Regions from separate parts of the Pseudomonas sp. NPDC087803 genome, predicted to be linked through region 3. Evidence: predicted binding sites of a transcription regulator. Region 3 holds the regulator's gene; each other region holds the start of a gene.
What was found. The regulator FliA, encoded in region 3, starts transcription of late flagellar genes. The targets are predictions, from matches to a motif close to CTAAAGTTTNNNNNNNNNNNGCCGNTAA.
Positions count from the first base shown of each region.

Region 1 (6,628 bases), on a different contig from region 3:
CTGCTCGACCCGGAATCCTGCAACGCCTGCAACAACGCCGCCGTGGCCGTCTGCAACGAAGCCGAGGTGCTGGAGATTTGCGCCTCGGCGGAGGCCACGTCGGCAGCCTTGGCATCAGCGTCTTCCTGCTTGGCCTGAGCCGCTTGCAGCGCCTGCTGCTGTTCCTGCAATTGCTTTTGCAGCTCGGCGATCTGCTTGCGCAGTTCTTTCACCGAATCCGACTCACCGCTGCTGTCGGAACTGCTGTCGCCCGCCGGAGCCGCGCCCCCGCCGGCCGCCACTTTGCTGGTATCGGCACTGACGCCCGCGCTGCTGGTTGCACTGGTTGAGGTGTCGTCACTGGCGTCGCTGATCTTGGTTTTGCTGGTGGCGGTGGTGACGGTCTGATTGATTGAAACAGAGGTGATGCTGACCATGGGATGGCTCCAATGCCGGTTATAGATAACCGGCCATCGGCGGCAGTCGCGGCGATTTGAGATCGACTGTGTACCGACTCGGTAACCGAACCGGTACACGTCGGCTGACGTCAGGCGCTCAGGCGCGCGGTGACTTCATTGAGTTGCCCGGACAGGCCATGCAGGTTCTGGCTGGCGCTTTCGGTGCGCTGCACGCTGTTGAGGTTGGTGCTGGCGATCGAGGTGATCTCGGTCAGGTTGCGCGAGATGTCTTCGGCGACCGAGGTCTGCTCTTCGGCGGCGGTAGCGATCTGCCGGTTCATGTCGCGGATCGCTTCCACGGCGTGGGTAATGCGCTCGAGCATCGCACCGGCCTGGGTCACTTGCTCGACGCTTTCATCACTGCGCGCCTGACCGCTTTCGATCGCTTGCGCAGCGTCCACGGCACCGGTCTGCACATTCTGAATGATCTGGTTGATCTCGATGATCGACTCGGCCGTACGCTGCGCCAGGTTGCGCACCTCGTCGGCGACCACCGCAAAACCGCGTCCGGCTTCACCGGCCCGCGCCGCTTCAATCGCCGCGTTGAGCGCCAGCAGGTTGGTCTGTTCGGCGATGCCGCGAATCACTTCCAGCACCTTGCCGATGCGGCCGCTGTCGGTTTCCAGGCGACGAATCACCGTGGCGGTGTTGGCAATTTCGCCACGCATCTGGGTGATGCTGTGGATGGTGCTCTGCATGACCTTTTCACCCTGCTGGGCAGACTGGTCGGCATCGTCGGCAGCCCGCGCCGCGTCCGCCGCATGGCGGGCGACTTCCTGGGCGGTGGCGGACATTTCGTTCATTGCCGTCGCCACTTGGTCGGTGCGGTTGAACTGCTCGTTGGTGCCGCCGGCCATGGTCGTGGCAATCGCATTCAACTCGCCGCTGGCGCTGTCCAGATCACTGGCGCTGCGTTGCAGGTGGCTGAAGGTTTCGGCGAGGAAATCACGCAGGGTATTGGCGGCGGCGGCAAGGTTGCCCAGCTCGTCCTGACGGTCGTTGGCGACACGCTCGGCGAGGCGCCCACGGCTCAATTGGGTGACGTAATCGATCAGCTTGCGGATCGGGTCGATCAGGTTGCGGTTGACCAGCCACAGGCTCAGCAAACCGATCAGCAGACCAGAACCGAGCATCACCAGAATCCCCAGCAACACAGTACGGTCGGCACTGGCGCTGATCTGCGCCGACTGTTCGGTGCCCTGCTTGCGCAGCTCGGCGACCAGTTCGCTCATCTGATCGCTGGTCGCGCGGTCCACGCCTTTGACGGCGCTGTCGCCGGCCGTTGGATCGGCACCGGCAGCAACGTAGGCATCGCGGCCTTTCTGGTAGGCGCTGCCGAGTTGGCGGTGCTCTTCGCGCAGACGTTCGATGCGGGTTTTCAGTGCCGGCTCAAGGCCTTTCTGGCCGGCCAGTTCACCGAGAATGTTCTGCACATCGCGCTGACGATCTTCGAACTGGCTCCAGTATTTGGCCAGGTCCGCCGGTTGCTTGCCGCGCAGCAAGACGTTTTTCCACTCCTGCACCTGCACCTTGAATTGCAGGTTGGCCTCGTCGATCAGTTGCGAGGTGTGCAACGGGCCGGCGATCAACTGACTGTAGTTCTGCACGCCATTGGACAGGAAATGAAAGCAGGCCAGTGCGATCAACAGCATCGCCAGCAGGCTGCCGCTCAGCAGGGCGAGAATTTGTGCTCTCAGGGATTTTTGCAGCATCGCGAGATACTCAGGACAGGGATGAGGCACGCCCGGTAAGGCGTGGAATTTTGCCGGACATCCGTGTCGGCGAGCCTTGGCTCATAGCCAAGCGCGCGCAACGTAACCCAAGCTTGATCGGCGTACCAGAGCGCTTCTTGAAGAAATTCCGACCATTGGTAGGTGAATTAAGAGACTGTGATCGACCATGGCACAGGGTGGGAGCGGGCTTGCTCGCGAAAGCGACGTGTCATCCACATCATCACTCAATGATCATCCGCATTCGGGAGCAAGCCCCCTCCCACAGGATTGCCGGTAATGATCACGATCACTGTCATTTTGCAGTCACACAAGCGTCATGTGTGATTGCGATGATGCGGCTCAGTGAACCTGCCATTCCGCGACCGACGCGCCCTCCTCGCAGCGAGCCTCCATGAACCACAGCCTCGATATCAGTCATCGCGATCCTGATTTGTTCGGCCTGCTTTACGGCTTCCGTTTTCGTCCCGGTGAACGTGGCCGCGAAGTCGATTCGGCGACCGCCCTGCGTTGTCTGCAAGATGACAGCGACACTGATGAATTCCTCTGGCTGCACCTGAACCTGGCGCACGCCGCGTGCGAGCGCTGGATGAAAAGTCATCTGCAATTGCCCGAAGAATTTTTTGAAGCACTGCACGAAGGTTCGCGTTCGACGCGCATCGAGCACGTCGACTCGGCACTGCTGGCGGTGGTCAACGACGTGGTGTTCAACCTCAGCAGCATGGTCTCCTCGGACGTGTCGACGCTGTGGGTTTGCGTGCGCAGCAAACTGATCGTCAGCGCACGCCTGCAACCGCTGCACTCGGTGGACAAATTGCGTTCGTCGGTGAAGGCCGGTGAATGCTTTCGTTCGCCGTCGGAACTGCTGGTGCACTTGCTGCGCGATCAGGGCGAAGTGCTGACGCAGATCGTGCGCAAGACCAGCATGAGCGTCGATCAGGTCGAGGACGAATTGCTCTCCTCGCGCCTGTCGACCAACCGCGCCGAACTCGGCGCCAACCGCCGGGTGCTGGTGCGTTTGCAACGGCTGCTGGCGCTGGAGCCGGGTTCGCTGCTGCGCCTGCTCAACCGGCCGCCGCCGTGGCTGCAGAAGGAGGACGTCAAGGAGCTGCGCAAATCCACCGAGGAGTTCGCGCTGATCATCAACGACCTCACCGCCCTCGGCGAACGGATCAAACTGCTCCAGGAAGAAATCGCCGCCAACCTCAACGAACAGAGCAACCGCACACTGTTCACCCTGACCGTGGTCACGGTGCTGGCGCTGCCGATCAACATCATTGCCGGTTTCTTCGGGATGAACGTGGGGGGCGTGCCGCTGGCGACAGATCCCGAGGGGTTCTGGATTCTGGTGGCGCTGGTGGTGACGTTTACCGTGATTGCCGGGCGCTGGGCCTTCCGCAAGCGCGGGGATTATTAAGATCAAAAGATCGCAGCCTTCGGCAGCTCCTACAGGGCACGGTAAACCTGTAGGAGCTGCCGCAGGCTGCGATCTTTTGATTTTCACTATCAGATCAGCGGTGAGCTAATCCGCCAAACACTGACCTGCCGCAGTCTCTCTGTAATATTTAGCAACGATCATGACCAACACTCCTTCCCTCGCTCAGGATTGTCCGCTCATGGCTACTCCCTCCCTGACCGCCCGCCAGGCGTCCGCCCCCAGTGGCAGGCCCGCCCTCGACAAGAAAACCGGCCCGTTCACCTACGTGATCTTTTTCGCGGTGCTCGCGATGGGGATGTTGTTCACCGCTTACAGCCTGATGCACGACATGCATGAACTGGGCACCACCGTCACTACCTGGACCCCGTTTCTGCTGCTCGGCGTGGCGCTGCTGATTGCGCTGGGCTTTGAGTTCGTCAACGGTTTCCACGACACCGCCAACGCGGTCGCGACAGTGATTTACACCCACTCGCTGCCGCCGAATGTGGCGGTGGTCTGGTCGGGGTTCTTCAATTTCCTCGGGGTGCTGCTGTCCAGTGGCGCGGTTGCGTTCGGCATCATTGCTCTGCTGCCGGTGGAGCTGATTCTGCAGGTCGGTTCGTCCGCCGGTTTCGCGATGATCTTCGCCCTGCTGATCGCAGCAATCCTGTGGAACCTCGGCACCTGGTGGCTGGGACTGCCGGCCTCCTCTTCCCACACTCTGATCGGCTCGATCATCGGTGTCGGCGTGGCCAATGCCTTGATGCACGGGCGCGACGGCACCAGTGGCGTGGACTGGGCGCAGGCGACCAAGATTGGTTACGCCCTGCTGCTGTCGCCGCTGGTGGGCTTCGGCTGCGCGGCGCTGTTGCTGCTGGCCATGCGCGCCTTCATCAAAAATCGCGCGCTGTACAAGGCGCCGGAAGGCAACAACCCGCCACCGTGGTGGATTCGCGGTCTGCTGATCGCCACCTGCACCGGCGTGTCCTTCGCCCACGGCTCCAACGACGGGCAGAAAGGCATGGGCCTGATCATGCTGATTCTGGTCGGCACCTTGCCGATGGCTTATGCGCTGAACCGCACCATGCCGGCCGATCAGGCGTTGCAGTTCGCTGCCGTCGCCGAAGTCACCCAGCAAGCGCTGGTGAAAAATACCCCGCTGCCAGCCCCGGCGGATCCGCGCCCGGTGCTGTCGGATTACGTGCGCAGCAAGCAAGCCACCCCGCAACTGATCCCCGCCCTCGCCGCCCTCACCGGGCACATTGGCGAAGAGGTCAAAGGCTATGGCTCGCTGTCGAAAGTCCCGGCCGAAGCCATGGGCAACGTGCGGAACGACATGTACCTGGCCAGCGAAAGCATTCGCCTGATGGACAAGAACAAGGTCGGCAACTTCGACGCCGACACCACTGACAAACTGCAACTGTTCAAGCAGCAGATCGACAACGCCACGCGCTTCATTCCGCTGTGGGTGAAGATCGCCGTGGCCATCGCCCTGGGCCTTGGCACCATGGTTGGCTGGAAACGCATTGTGGTGACGGTCGGCGAAAAAATCGGCAAGACCCACCTGACCTACGCCCAGGGCGCCTCGGCGGAAACCGTGGCGATGCTGACCATCGGCGCGGCGGACATGTTCGGTTTGCCGGTGTCGACCACCCACGTGCTGTCATCGGGTGTGGCGGGGACCATGGTGGCCAATGGCGGCGGGTTGCAGATGAAGACCATCCGCAATCTGCTGATGGCGTGGGTGCTGACCTTGCCGGCGGCTATTCTGCTGTCGGGTAGCCTGTACTGGCTGTTCACCCAGATCTTCTGAACAACCCGGCCCCCCTGTAGGAGTGAGCCTGCTCGCGATAGCGGTGCTTCAGTCACATCTGCATCGACTGACAGCACGCCATCGCGAGCAGGCTCACTCCTACAGTTGATCTGCGGTATCAGTCAGAGCGTCGAACGAATCACCTCCCCCAACCACTCCATGAACACCCGCACCCGCAATGGCAAATGCCGTTGCCGCGCATACAGAATCGAAATGCCCATCGCCGGCGCCGTGAACTGCGGCAGCACAGTCACCAATTCGCCAGTTTCGAGGTGCGGCTGCATGCCCGTGCGCGGCACCTGAATCAGGCCGAAGCCGCCGAGGCAGGCTGACTCATAGGCATCGGTGCTGTTGACCGTGACACTGCCGGCCATCGGCAGGCGCCGTACCTCTCCATCCTGTTCATAGACAAACCCTTCCGAGCGCGAACCGAGCACGCCGACGTAATGCACCAGCCGATGCTGCGCCAGATCCTCCAGCGTGCGGGGCACTCCATAGCGCTCGAGGTAAGCGGGGCTGGCGCAATTGATCATCGGGAAGTCGCCCAAATGCCGCGCCACCACCGATTGATCCGGCTGCGCGCCGATGCGCACCACGCAATCGAAGCCCTCGCTGAGCAGATCGACGCGGCGGTCGGTGCTGCTGATTTCCAGTTCAAGATTCGGGTGGCGCGCCATGAACTCGGGCAGCAGCGGCATGATCAAGCGGCGCGCGAGGATGTTCGGCATGTCGACACGGATCCGCCCGCTCAGCGACGCCGGATCCTGCCGAAACAAACCCTCGATTTCGTCCATGTGCGACAGCAGATCCTTGCTGCGCTCGTACAGCACCAGGCCGTCCTGAGTCGCCTGCACCTTGCGGGTGGTGCGTTGCAGCAAGCGTGTGCCGAGCAGGGTTTCCAAGGCCTGCACATGCTCGGACACCGTCGAGCGTGGCAGCCCAAGACTCTCGCCGGCGAGGGTGAAACTCGACAGCTCGCTGACCCGGACGAAGGTGCGCAGCAGTTCCAGTTTGTTCATGAGGACACCCGTTGATTGTTCGGCTGAGTCGATCAGTGATTCCGCTTTCAGTCTGTTTATCACCCCACGGCGGATAAATAAACTTTGCTCATCACCACTCACCGCAATCGAGGATTTCACATGAGCCGCAAAATCGCATTGATCACTGGCGCCAGCCGTGGCCTGGGCAAAAACGCTGCACTGCATCTCGCCGCTGAAGGCGTGGACATCAT
Region 1 is NZ_JBIUVO010000018.1:22,048-28,675, forward strand. Features, by position in the region: gene ACIOUG_RS12610 (hypothetical protein) at 1-416, opposite strand, end outside; gene ACIOUG_RS12615 (methyl-accepting chemotaxis protein) at 527-2,149, opposite strand; gene ACIOUG_RS12620 (transporter) at 2,562-3,584, shown strand; gene ACIOUG_RS12625 (inorganic phosphate transporter) at 3,784-5,397, shown strand; gene ACIOUG_RS12630 (LysR family transcriptional regulator) at 5,520-6,416, opposite strand; gene ACIOUG_RS12635 (SDR family NAD(P)-dependent oxidoreductase) at 6,537-6,628, shown strand, end outside.
Region 1: ACIOUG_RS12615 (methyl-accepting chemotaxis protein) is a predicted target of FliA. The motif match lies at 2,264-2,291, and genes of this name have one in related genera.

Region 2 (6,628 bases), on a different contig from region 3:
GTGGGCGTCGGCAAAGACACCGGCTCGGGCAGCGGCTCCTGGTGGCGACTGAAGGCAAACGACTGCGGGATGCCGATCGAACGCATGCCCAGGCGCCCGAGCAGACTGCCCTCGGCGGGGCCGATGAACAGCACGCCGTCAACGTGAGTCAGGCGCTTGAGCACTTCGAACACCTGCCTCTGGGTCGGCTGATCGAAATAGATCAGCAGGTTGCGACAGAACACGAAATCGAACGGCGCCTCACCGGCCAGCAGCGCAGGATCCAGCACGTTGCCGGTCTGCAAACGCACCTGTTCGCGCACGGTTTCGCTGACCCGATGTCCGTCCTGCTCGGCGCTGAAATGACGCTCGCGAAAGTCCAGATCCTGACCGCGAAACGAGTTCTTGCCGTACAGCGCCCGCCGCGCCTTGTCCACCGACAGCGGGCTGACGTCCATGCCGTCGACCTTGAACTGATGCGGCTTGAGACCGGCATCGAGCAAGGCCATGGCAATCGAATAGGGTTCCTCGCCGGTGGAACACGGCAGGCTGAGGATGCGCAGCGCGCGCATATTGTTCAATTGGTCCAGACGCTTGCGCGCCAGCTTGCCGAGCGTGGCAAAGGATTCCGGATAACGGAAAAACCAGGTTTCGGGGACGATCACCGCTTCGATCAACGCCTGCTGTTCGTCACGCGAACCTTGCAGCAGTTGCCAGTATTCATCGCTGTGCGCCGCTTGCGAAAGCGTGGTGCGCTGACGCACCGCCCGCTCGATGATCGCCGGGCCCACCGAAGCGACATCCAGACCGATGCGTTCCTTGAGGAAATCGAAAAAACGCTGGTCGCTGCTCATGACTGCGCCTCGAGCGGCGCCGGAAACAGCAGGCTGCGCACCGCGTCATCCAGCAAGTCGTTGACCCGCACCCACTGCACCAGCCCCTGGGCATCTTCGCGCACCGGGCCGAGGTACGGCGCCTGGCGATTGTCCAGACCATACGGCTGAAAATCTTCGGGGTTGCAGCGCAGGGTGTCGGTCGCCTGCTCAAGGATCAGCCCGAGCCAGCGCGGCGGCTGCAGTTCATCCGGGCGGTAATGCACCAGCACCAGCCGGGTACTGGTGCGCGCCTCGGCAGGATGACCAAAGGTCAGCGCACTGAGGTCGATCGCTGGCACCACCGCTCCCCGGTAGGCGAACACCCCGGCGACCCAGTTCGGCGCCTGGGCAATCGGCTTCAACGGCAGGCGCGGCAGCACTTCCGCCACCTCGGTGGCGCGCAAGGCGTAGCGCTCGCTGCCGATGCGAAACAGCAGGAACAACGCCTGCTTCGCCACGGGCGCAGCGCTGCGTTTGGCGGTGATTTCGCTCATCAGACTTTGAATCGCGAAACGCCACTGCGCAGCCCGACGGCCACCTGGCTGAGTTCGTCAATGGCGAAACTGGCCTGACGCAGAGACTCGACGGTCTGGCTGCTGGCGTCGCCCAACTGCACCAGCGCATGGTTGATCTGTTCGGCACCGGTGGCCTGGGCCTGCATGCCTTCGTTGACCATCAACACCCGCGGCGCCAGCGCCTGCACCTGATGGATGATCTGCGACAGCTGCTCGCCGACCTGCTGCACTTCGGCCATGCCCCGGCGCACTTCTTCGGAAAACTTGTCCATGCCCATCACGCCGGCAGACACCGCCGACTGGATCTCGCGGACCATTTGTTCGATGTCGTAAGTGGCGACGGCGGTCTGATCCGCCAGACGCCGCACTTCGGTGGCGACCACGGCAAAACCGCGACCGTATTCGCCGGCCTTCTCGGCCTCGATGGCGGCGTTGAGCGACAGCAGGTTGGTCTGGTCGGCGACCTTGACGATGGTCACCACCACCTGATTGATGTTGCCGGCCTTCTCGTTGAGGATCGCCAGTTTGGCGTTGACCAGATCGGCCGCGCCCATCACCGAATGCATGGTGTCTTCCATGCGCGCCAGGCCCTGCTGGCCGGAACCGGCAAGCACCGAGGCCTGATCGGCGGCGGTGGACACTTCGGTCATGGTGCGCACCAGATCCCGCGAGGTGGCAGCGATCTCCCGCGAGGTCGCGCCGATTTCAGTGGTGGTGGCCGCGGTTTCGGTGGCGGTGGCCTGTTGCTGCTTGGAGGTGGCGGCAATTTCGGTCACCGAAGTGGTCACCTGCACCGAGGAACGCTGGGCCTGGGACACCAGCGACGTCAGCTCGGCCATCATGTCGTTGAAGCCGGTTTCCACCGCGCCGAACTCGTCCTTGCGATCGAGGTTCAGACGGCTGCTCAGGTCGCCGGTACGCATAATTTCGAGAATCTTCACGATGCGGTTCATCGGCGCCATGATCGCGCGCATCAGCAGCAGACCGCAGGCACCGGCCGCCAGCACCGCCACCAACAGCGAGACGAACATGCTGACCTTGGCCGCCGCTACCGCCTCGTCGATGTTAGCCATGGCCTGATCGGCAACTTTCTTGTTCTCACCGATGATGTCGTTGAGTTTCATGCGACCGGTGTACCAGGCCGGGGTCAGCTTCTCGGTGAACAGCTTGACCGCTTCGGCTTCCAGGTTGCGCTTGTGCAGGTCGAGCACCTGATCCTGGATCTGCATGTAGACGTCGTGGTCTTTCTCGAACGCGGCGAACTCGACCCGGTCTTCGTCGGTGGTGACGGTGTTGCGGTAGTTGGCCATCTGCTCTTGCAGGCGCGTCTCAAACGCCTTGTAGTCCGCCGCGTCTTCGCTGCTGATGCCCTGCCCTTCCTTGAGTCCCAGCAGTTCCTGGGTCTGCAGATAGCTGTCGACCCAGGCGCCACGAATCATCGAGCTGTAATAGACGCCGGGAACCGCGTCGTCACGCACGCTGCTTTCACTGGCCTCGATCTTCAGCAAGCGTGAATACGAGACAACGACCATCAGCAACATGATGGCGATAATCACCGCAAAGCTCGCCAAAATGCGTTGGCGCAACGTCCAGTTCTTCACAGTGATTCCTCGTGCCTAAGTCGAAATGCGGGGAGTATAGCCGAGGGCGGTGTTTCATTTATAAGACGCTTTTTAACCCTCGGGCCCGCCCGACGTGGTGGGCGGGAAGGCTCTGGGGTGGGACTGTCCGACAATCCGGGGCTGGCGTGCCAGTGATGAAACGGCAAAAGGGGGCGCTGGATCGGCCATCGCTGTCGTTGTGAGGCTGGAAACGCAATCGCCAGCAGGCTCACTCCTGCAAAATTCGGCTCTGGCCCAAAACCCTGTAGGAGCTGCGGCACGCTGCGATCTTTTGATGTTGGTTTTAAAAATCAAAAGATCGCAGCGTGCCGCAGCTCCTACATGAGTACCGTGTTCGTGCAGTTCTATAACGACACCTGGCGCACCTGTTTCTCCAGCTCTACCTTCAAGCCCGGCTCCAGCTTCAGCTGCTTCGCCAACTCTTCCAGATAGGCCTTTTCCATAAAGCTTTCCTCATCCACCAGCATCACACTGGCGATGTACATCTCCGCGGCCATTTCCGGCGTACTGGCGGCGCGGGCGACATCGGCTGGGTCGAGGGGTTTGTTGAGTTCGGCGTGCAGCCAGTGTTGCAGTTCCTGATCGTTGTCGAGTCGGGTGAACTCGCCTTCGATCAACTGGCGCTCGCGGTCGTCGATGTGGCCGTCAGCTTTGGCCGCTGCAACGAGGGCTTTGAGAATCGCCTGGCTGTGTTGCTCGGCTTGCGCGGGTGGCAGTCGATCCAGCGTCTGCGGTTCGTTTTGTGGGGCGGTGCCTTTTTGCGCGTTCCAGTTGCCGTAAGCCTTATAGGCCAGCACACCAAGGGCAGCGAGGCCACCGTAGACCGCAACTTTACCGCCGACCTTGCGCGCTTTTTTGCTGCCGAGCAGCAGGCCCATCGCCCCGGCAGCCAATGCGCCACCGCCCGCCCCCGAGAGCAGGCCACCCAGCGCACCAGCGCCTGAAGACCCACCAAGCAAACCGCCCAGGCCACCAGCCGCCGGTTTGTTCTGCGCGCTACCGGCCTTGTTCTGCAACAGATCCTGGCCGGACTTGAGTAGTTGATCGAGCAATCCACGGGTGTTCATGTTCCGCCTCCAAAACTGGGGTTATCCGGATCTATCAGGCCCTCAGCCTAGTTCGAAAGTGCCCCAGAGCGGCCGGCGAGTGTGCTTCCAGATGTTGCTCACTTTCCTGCACAGGCACTGGCAATAGCCCTTCGTGAAAATAGATATACACTCCAGCCAATCTATAAAAACCGCCCACCGGGTACCCTGCTCATGATGACACTGCGTCAGATCCGTCACTTCATCGCGGTAGCCGAGACCGGCTCGATTTCCGCGGCGGCGCAAACCGCGTTCATTTCCCAATCGACGTTGACCCTGGCGATCCAGCAACTGGAAGAGGAAATCGGCGTCAGCCTGTTCAGCCGCCACGCCAAGGGCATGACCCTGACTCACCAGGGCCACCAGTTCCTGCGGCAGGCGCACCTGATTCTGGCCACGGTGGATAACGCCAAGCGCAGCCTGCAACAGAGCACCGATCAGGTCGCCGGGCAGTTGATTGTCGGCGTGACCAGTCTGGTCGCCGGTTACTACCTCGCCGATCTGCTCACCCGTTTTCAGCGCGCCTACCCCAATGTCGAGATCCGGGTGATGGAGGACGAGCGCCCCTACATCGAGCACCTGTTGGTCAGCGGCGAGATCGATGTCGGCGTGCTGATCCTCTCCAACCTCGAAGACCGTCACGCCCTGCAGACCGAAGTGCTGACCCACTCGCCGCACCGTCTGTGGCTGCCGGCCCAGCATCCTTTGCTGGAGCACGACAGCATCAACCTCGCCGACGTCGCTCGCGAGCCGCTGATTCAACTGAACGTCGACGAAATGGATCGCAACGCCCAACGCCTGTGGCGCGGCGCCGGGCTGCAACCGAAGATCACCCTGCGCACCGCCTCTACCGAAGCCGTGCGAAGCCTTGTCGCTGCTGGTCTGGGCGTATCGATCCAGCCGGACATGACTTACCGCCCGTGGTCACTGGAGGGCGACATCATCGAAGCGCGGCCGATTGCCGACCTCAACCAGACCCTCGACGTCGGTCTGGCCTGGCGCCGCGGTACTGCGCGCCCCGCTCTGGTCGATCCATTTCTGACCGTGGCCCGCGAGCAGCCGCACGGCGGACGCAAGCCATCTATTTAATCGAATGCCACCTTCAGTATTTAGAATTTGTCGACCTCGGAGCCGCGCACTAGTCTTGCTGCATCTATAAGACGGTCGGCTCCCGGGCACGGGAGCAACGATGACCACACAAGAAAAGAGATCGCGGAAAATGGCTGGCGTGCAGACCCCGATGTGTACCGCGTTGTTGATCGACGGCGAACTGGTCGCCGGGCAAGGTTTTGTCGAACCGATCCTCAACCCGGCCACCGGTGAAATCCTCACCCACATTGCCGAGGCCAGCACCGAGCAAGTCGAAACGGCAATCCTCGCCGCCCATCGCGCCTTTGCCGAATGGTCGCGCACCACGCCGCAACAACGCTCCAACCTGCTGCTGGACATCGCCAGCGCGGTGGAAAAACACGCCGACTACCTCGCCCGCCTCGAATCCTTGAACTGCGGCAAGCCGCTGCACCTGGCGCGTCAGGACGATCTGACCGCCACCGTCGACGTGTTCCGCTTCTTTGCCGGCGCCGTGCGCTGCCAGACCGGTCAGCTCAGCGGCGAATACCTGCCGGGTTACACCAGCATGGTGCGCCGCGATCCGCTTGGCGTGGTGGCCTCGATTGCGCCGTGGAACTACCCGATCATGATGGCCGCGTGGAAAATCGCTCCCGCCCTCGCCGCCGGCAACACCCTGGTGTTCAAGCCATCCGAACACACGCCGCTGTCGATCCTCGCACTGGCGCCAGCACTGGCCGAGATCCTGCCACGCGGAGTGATCAACATCATCTGCGGTGGCGGTGAAGGCGTCGGTAGCCATCTGGTCGGGCACGCCAAGGTGCGCATGGTCTCGCTGACCGGCGATATCGTCACCGGGCAGAAGATCCTTCAGGCGGCGGCAAAAACCCTCAAGCGCACGCATCTGGAACTCGGCGGCAAGGCCCCGGTGATCGTCTGCAACGATGCGGATATTCAAGCGGTGGTCGACGGCGTGCGCACCTACGGTTACTACAACGCCGGGCAGGACTGCACCGCTGCGTGCCGGATTTACGCGCAAGCAGGCATTCACGACAAACTGGTCGCCGAGCTCGGCGCAGCGGTGAGCAGCCTGCGCTTCGCCGGCAAGCGCGATGCCGACAACGAGATCGGCCCGCTGATCAGCACCCGCCAACGCGACCGTGTTGCCAGTTTCGTCGAGCGCGCCCTCGGCCAGCCGCATATCGAGCGGGTGACCGGCGCAGCGGTGCATTCCGGCGCCGGGTTCTTCTACCAGCCGACGTTGCTGGCCGGTTGCAAACAGACGGATGAAATCGTCCAGCGCGAAGTGTTCGGCCCGGTGGTGACCGTGACCCGCTTCGACGAACTCGCGCAAGCGGTGGACTGGGCCAACGACTCCGAATACGGCCTCGCGTCGTCGGTATGGACGCAGAATCTGGACAAGGCGATGCAGGTCGCCGCCCGTTTGCAGTACGGCTGCACCTGGATCAACAGCCATTTCATGC
Region 2 is NZ_JBIUVO010000051.1:23,641-30,268, reverse strand. Features, by position in the region: gene ACIOUG_RS20695 (CheR family methyltransferase) at 1-833, opposite strand, end outside; gene ACIOUG_RS20690 (chemotaxis protein CheW) at 830-1,348, opposite strand; gene ACIOUG_RS20685 (methyl-accepting chemotaxis protein) at 1,348-2,970, opposite strand; gene ACIOUG_RS20680 (tellurite resistance TerB family protein) at 3,336-4,058, opposite strand; gene ACIOUG_RS20675 (LysR family transcriptional regulator) at 4,251-5,165, shown strand; gene ACIOUG_RS20670 (gamma-aminobutyraldehyde dehydrogenase) at 5,296-6,628, shown strand, end outside.
Region 2: ACIOUG_RS20685 (methyl-accepting chemotaxis protein) is a predicted target of FliA. The motif match lies at 3,212-3,239, and genes of this name have one in related genera.

Region 3 (6,628 bases):
ACCTGACCGGTGAGGTCCTGGTAATCCTGAGCCAGCAGGATGTCGTTGAGGTTGCTCGACACCGCACGGTTGTCCGTGCTGCTGCGTGACAGAAAACCGTCGACCCGGCGCGCCAGCTCGCGGAACTCTTCAGCTCCGACTTCACGACGCATGAAGCGCCCCCAGTCGGTGCTCAAGGCCTGGGCTTCATCGGCCAGGCCATTGACCACCGGCGTGGCGCTTTCCACCAGATCCATGGTGCGGTTGGCCGCGGCTTCGGTCAGCTTGACCACATAGCCCAGGCGTTCGGTGGCGTCGGTGATTTGCGACACTTCCTCGGCCTGCGGCATGTGCGGATCGATCTGGAAATTGACGATCGCACTGTGCAGTTCGCGTGTGAGCTTGCCCACTTCCTGATACAGGCCGCGGTCACGGGTCTGATTGAGCTCATGGATCAGTTGCACAGCGTCGCCGAACCTGCCTTTTTCAAGGCTCTCGACCAGTTCGACCGCGTGTTTTTTCAGGGTCGACTCGAAATCGCCCTGTGAAGATTCGTTATGCTCCATAGCTCCCCCGCGCGTCATCAGCCGATGCGTTCGAAAATCTTCTCGATTTTGTCTTTCAACGCCTGAGCCGTGAAAGGTTTGACCACGTAGCCGTTCACACCGGCCTGAGCAGCCTCGATGATTTGCTCGCGCTTGGCTTCAGCGGTCACCATCAGCACGGGCAGATGCTTGAGTTTTTCATCGGCACGCACGTGGCGCAGCAAGTCGATACCGGTCATGCCCGGCATGTTCCAGTCCGTTACCAGAAAGTCGATGCTGCCGCTGTTGAGTACCGGAATGGCGGTAGTGCCATCGTCGGCCTCGACGGTGTTGGTGAACCCGAGATCGCGCAGCAGGTTCTTGATGATCCGCCGCATCGTTGAGAAGTCATCAACGATGAGGATTTTCATGTCTTTGTTCAATTCGACCTCCAAGCAGTCTTAAACGCGCCCAGCACCTGGACGCGCCACTTCAATCAATCGGCGCAGCACTCGAAGACTGTCTGGAGCACAACAGAGCAAGACCGGTGCCGTTCATCACCGCACCAGCCTCGTTCGCAGTGTCCCCACACTGCCTTCAGCGCGCTCGCCACTCCCCCAAACGCCCCCGCAAACGGGCCGCGCACTGGCTGAGTAACTGGCTGACCCGCGATTCACTGACGCCAAGGACTTCACCGATCTCCTTGAGGTTCAGCTCTTCGTCGTAGTACAGCGCCAACACCAGTCGCTCACGCTCCGGCAAATTGGCAATCGCGTCCGCCAGCGCCGCCTGGAAGCGTTCATCTTCCAGATCGCGTGACGGCTCAAGATGAGCACTCGCGCCATCCTCGTGCAGCCCTTCGTGTTCGCCGTCCTGCAACAGGTCGTCGAAACTGAACAAGCGGCTGCCCAGGGTGTCATTCAAAATCCCGTAGTAATCGTCGAGACTCAATTGGAGTTCGGCCGCAACCTCGTGATCTTTAGCATCACGGCCGGTTTTAGCTTCAATTGAACGAATTGCGTCACTGACCATACGGGTGTTGCGGTGAACCGAGCGTGGCGCCCAGTCCCCCTTGCGCACTTCATCGAGCATCGCGCCGCGGATCCGGATGCCCGCGTACGTTTCGAAACTGGCGCCTTTGCTGGCGTCGTATTTGGTCGAGACTTCGAGCAGGCCGATCATCCCGGCCTGAATCAGGTCTTCCACCTGCACACTCGCCGGCAAGCGCGCCAGCAGGTGATAGGCAATGCGCTTGACCAGTGGCGCGTAACGCTCGATCAACTCGTACTGCGCGTCACGTGCTGACTTCTTGTAGTAGTTCATACCGCTGGCGGTCATAGCACAGGCCCTGCCGTTTGCTGCACGAGGCGCTCGACGAAAAACTCCAGGTGACCGCGCGGGTTGGCAGGCAGCGGCCAGGTATCGACCTTCTGCGCGATCGCCTTGAACGCCAGCGCGCACTTGGAACGCGGAAAGGCTTCATAGACCGCTCGCTGCTTCTGCACTGCCTTGCGCACGCTTTCGTCGTACGGCACCGCGCCGACGTATTGTAAGGCGACGTCGAGGAAGCGATCCGTGACCTTGGTCAACTTGGCGAACAGGTTGCGGCCTTCCTGCGGGCTCTGCGCCATGTTGGCGAGGACGCGGAAGCGGTTCATGCCGTAGTCGCGGTTGAGCAGTTTGATCAGCGCGTAGGCGTCGGTGATCGAGGTCGGCTCGTCGCAGACCACCAGCAACACTTCCTGCGCGGCGCGGACAAAACTGACTACCGAGTCACCAATACCCGCAGCGGTGTCGATCACCAGCACATCGAGGTTGTCGCCGATGTCGCTGAAGGCCTGAATCAGACCGGCGTGTTGTGCCGGGCTCAGGTGCACCATGCTCTGGGTGCCGGAAGCGGCCGGCACGATGCGGATCCCGCCGGGGCCCTGCAACAGCACGTCGCGCAGCTCACAGCGGCCTTCGATGACATCGGCCAAAGTGCGTTTGGGGGTCAGTCCCAGCAGAACGTCGACGTTCGCCAGCCCCAGATCGGCGTCCAGCAGCATGACCCGACGGCCAAGCTCTGCCAGCGCCAGAGACAAGTTCACTGACACGTTAGTCTTGCCGACGCCACCTTTGCCGCCGGTCACCGCGATCACCTGTACGGGATGCATGCTGCCCATGTTATTTCTTTACCTTGTCTTGCATAGACGGAGGCCACATTACTGGCTGCGCGTTCTCAACCGGAACAATGCATGGCAGACCATCGATGTAGGTACAAAAACTGTTCATTACCTCAGCCAACCTGCTTGGTCGGGCTGTGGTAGATATCAGCGAACATGTCAGCCATGGCTTCTTCGCTGGGTTCTTCCTGCATTTGCACGCTGACGGCGCGGCTGACCAATTGATGACGGCGCGGCAGATGCAGATCATCCGGAATCCGTGGGCCGTCGGTCAGGTACGCGACCGGCAATTCATGACTGATCGCCAGGCTCAACACTTCGCCGAGGCTGGCCGTCTCATCCAGTTTAGTCAGGATGCAGCCGGCAAGCCCGCAACGCTTGTAACTGTGATAAGCGGCGGTTAGAACCTGTTTCTGGCTGGTGGTTGCCAGGACCAGATAATTTTTTGAACGGATGCCACGCCCGGCCAGACTTTCCAGCTGCATGCGCAGTGCCGGGTCGCTGGCCTGCAAGCCAGCGGTGTCAATCAGCACCACGCGTTTGCGCAGCAATGGATCCAGCGCCTGTACCAGCGACTGGCCCGGATCGACGTGCGTAACCGGCACATTGAGAATCCGCCCCAGGGTCTTGAGTTGTTCCTGCGCGCCGATGCGGAAACTGTCCATGCTGACCAGCGCCGCGTTCTGCGCGCCGTACTTAAGCACGTAGCGCGCAGCGAGTTTGGCCAGGGTGGTGGTCTTGCCCATGCCGGCCGGGCCGACCATGGCAATCACCCCGCCCTCTTCCAGCGGCTCGACTTCCGGTACCGCGATCATCCGCGCGAGGTGCGCGAGCAGCATGCGCCAGGCCTGACGCGGTTCTTCGATGTCGGTGATCATCGCCAGCAGATCGCGCGACAACGGTCCGGACAGACCGATGCGTTGCAGACGGCGATACAGATTGGCTTGGGCCGGACGGCTGCCTTGCAGCTGATTCCAGGCCAGGGTGCCGAGCTGCACTTCCATCAGCTCACGCAGACTGTTCAATTCGAAGCGCATCGAATCCAGCGCACGCGGATCGACGCCGGCGGACGCCTGCGCAGGTGCCGGAGCCGGACGCGCCGGGGCGGCATAGGTCGGTTCGCTCAACGGTTCGGCAGCGGTCAGCGGCAGGCCGGCCGTCAACGGCAGCCCGGCGAACAACTGGCGATTGGTGTTGCCATCGGCTTCGCCCCGCAGGCTCAGCTCGGCCTGGGCGGTGACGATGCGCGACTGAGTCTTGCGCAGCTCGTCCTCGAGTTCCATGTTCGGAACCCGTGGCGCCAGCGCCGACAATTTGTAATCCAGTGCCGCCGTCAGCTCGACACCGCCGGCAATGCGGCGGTTGCCAATGATCGCGGCATCAGCGCCCAGCTCATCACGAACCAGCTTCATGGCCTGACGCATATCGGCGGCAAAGAAACGCTTAACTTGCATAAACCACTACCTCAGCCGTTGGGCCCTACTGTCGCAACGATGGTCACTTGCTTGTTGTCCGGTATTTCCTGGTAGGCCAGCACATGCAGTCCCGGGACGGCGAGGCGGCCAAAGCGCGAGAGCATCGCGCGGATCGGGCCTGCTACCAACAGGATCACCGGTTGACCTTGCATTTCCTGACGCTGCGCCGCTTCGATGAGCGAACGCTGCAGCTTCTCGGCCATGCTTGGCTCCAGCAGAACGCCCTCTTCCGAGCCTTGTCCTGCCTTCTGCAGACTATTGAGCAATATTTGTTCCAACCTTGGTTCCAAGGTGATCACAGGCAGCTCGGAGTCAGTGCCTACAATGCTTTGGACGATGGCGCGAGATACCCCGACGCGTACTGCGGCCACCAAAGCGGCGGTATCTTGACTCTTCGCGGCGTTGTTGGCGATGGCTTCGGCGATGCTGCGAATGTCGCGCACCGGCACGTGTTCGGCCAGCAGCGCCTGCAGCACTTTGAGCAACTGCGACAGCGACACCACACCCGGCACCAACTCTTCAGCCAGTTTCGGCGAGCTTTTGGCCAGCAATTGCATGAGTTGCTGCACTTCTTCGTGGCCGATCAGCTCGCTGGAGTGCTTGTACAGAATCTGGTTCAAGTGCGTGGCGACCACGGTACTGGCGTCGACCACGGTGTAACCGAGCGATTGCGCCTGCGCGCGCTGGCTGACTTCGATCCATACCGCCTCCAGGCCGAAAGCCGGATCTTTGGCGGTAATGCCGTTGAGCGTGCCGTAGACCTGCCCCGGGTTGATCGCCAGTTCGCGATCCGGGTAGATCTCGGCTTCGGCCAGGATCACCCCCATCAGCGTCAGGCGGTAGGCGCTCGGCGCCAGATCGAGGTTGTCGCGAATGTGCACGGTCGGCATCAGGAAGCCCAGATCCTGCGAGAGCTTCTTGCGCACGCCCTTGATCCGCGCCAGCAATTGACCGCCCTGATTGCGATCCACCAGCGGGATCAGGCGATAGCCGACTTCCAGGCCGATCATGTCGATCGGCGTCACGTCATCCCAGCCCAGCTCCTTGGTTTCCATGGCGCGGGCCGGCGACGGCAGCAGTTCCTGCTGACGCTGAACCTCTTGCAGCGCCTGCACCTTGGCGACGTTCTGCTTTTTCCAGAACAGGTAGGCGCCACCGGCAGCCAGCGCGGCCATGCTCAGGAACGAGAAGTGCGGCATGCCCGGCACCAGGCCCATGACCGCCATCAGACCAGCAGCCACCGCCAAGGCTTTGGGCGAGGCGAACATCTGCCGGTTGATCTGTTTGCCCATGTCTTCCGAGCCGGAAGCACGGGTCACCATGATCGCTGCTGCTGTCGATAACAACAGTGATGGCAATTGCGCCACCAAACCGTCACCGATGGTCAGCAAGGCGTAAACCTTGCCCGCGTCGGCGAAGGTCATGTTGTGCTGGAAGATACCGACAGCCATACCGCCGATGAGGTTGATGAACAGAATCAGCAGGCCGGCGATGGCGTCACCCCGGACGAACTTGCTGGCACCGTCCATCGAACCGTAAAACTCGGCCTCTTGCGCGACTTCCTGACGGCGCAGCTTGGCCTGGTTCTGGTCGATCAGACCGGCGTTGAGGTCGGCGTCGATCGCCATTTGTTTGCCGGGCATTGCATCGAGGGTGAAGCGCGCGCTCACCTCGGAAATCCGCCCGGCACCTTTGGTCACCACGACGAAGTTGATGATCATCAGGATCGCAAAGACCACGATACCGACCACGTAGTTACCGCCGATCACCACTTCACCGAAGGCCTGGATCACCTTACCGGCAGCGGCGTGGCCGTCCTGACCGTGGAGCATCACCACCCGCGTCGAGGCCACGTTCAACGCCAGCCGCAGCAGCGTCGCCACCAGCAGAATGGTCGGGAACACCGCGAAATCCAGTGGCCGCAGCGCGTACACGCAGACCAGCAGAACGACAATCGACAGCGCGATGTTGAAGGTGAAGAACACGTCCAGCAGGAACGGCGGCACCGGCAGCATCATCATGGCCAGCATGACCAGCAGCAACAACGGCACGCCCAGATTGCCTCGACTGAGGTCGGCAATGTTCGAGCGTGCGCTGTTGATTAACTGAGAGCGATCCACCGGTTTTCCCCGTTCCTTTAAAGCAAACTTTTGACGCCCAAAGCAGGCGCACGGCGGCTACTGCAAGAAGCCTTCCAACTTTTGCGCAGACCAAAAAGATCGCAGCCTGCGGCAGCTCCTGCACCGATCTCTGTAGGAGCTGCCGCAGGCTGCGATCTTTTGATTGTCCAGCCAAGTGACGGCTTATTGGGGAAACTGTGGCGCCTGCACTGACGCTTTCGCGAGCAAGCCCGCTCCCACATTTGATCCTCGGGTGAATACAGATTTGGCATATCACCCAGCCCCCCCTGTGGGAGCGGGCTTGCCCGCGAAGAGGCCAGCAGCCACACCGCAGAATCAGGAGCCACTGCGCCTTTTAAACGCCG
Region 3 is NZ_JBIUVO010000084.1:2,341-8,968, forward strand. Features, by position in the region: gene ACIOUG_RS24795 (protein phosphatase CheZ) at 1-545, opposite strand, end outside; gene ACIOUG_RS24800 (chemotaxis response regulator CheY) at 563-934, opposite strand; gene fliA (RNA polymerase sigma factor FliA) at 1,101-1,841, opposite strand; gene fleN (flagellar synthesis regulator FleN) at 1,838-2,668, opposite strand; gene flhF (flagellar biosynthesis protein FlhF) at 2,782-4,122, opposite strand; gene flhA (flagellar biosynthesis protein FlhA) at 4,134-6,263, opposite strand.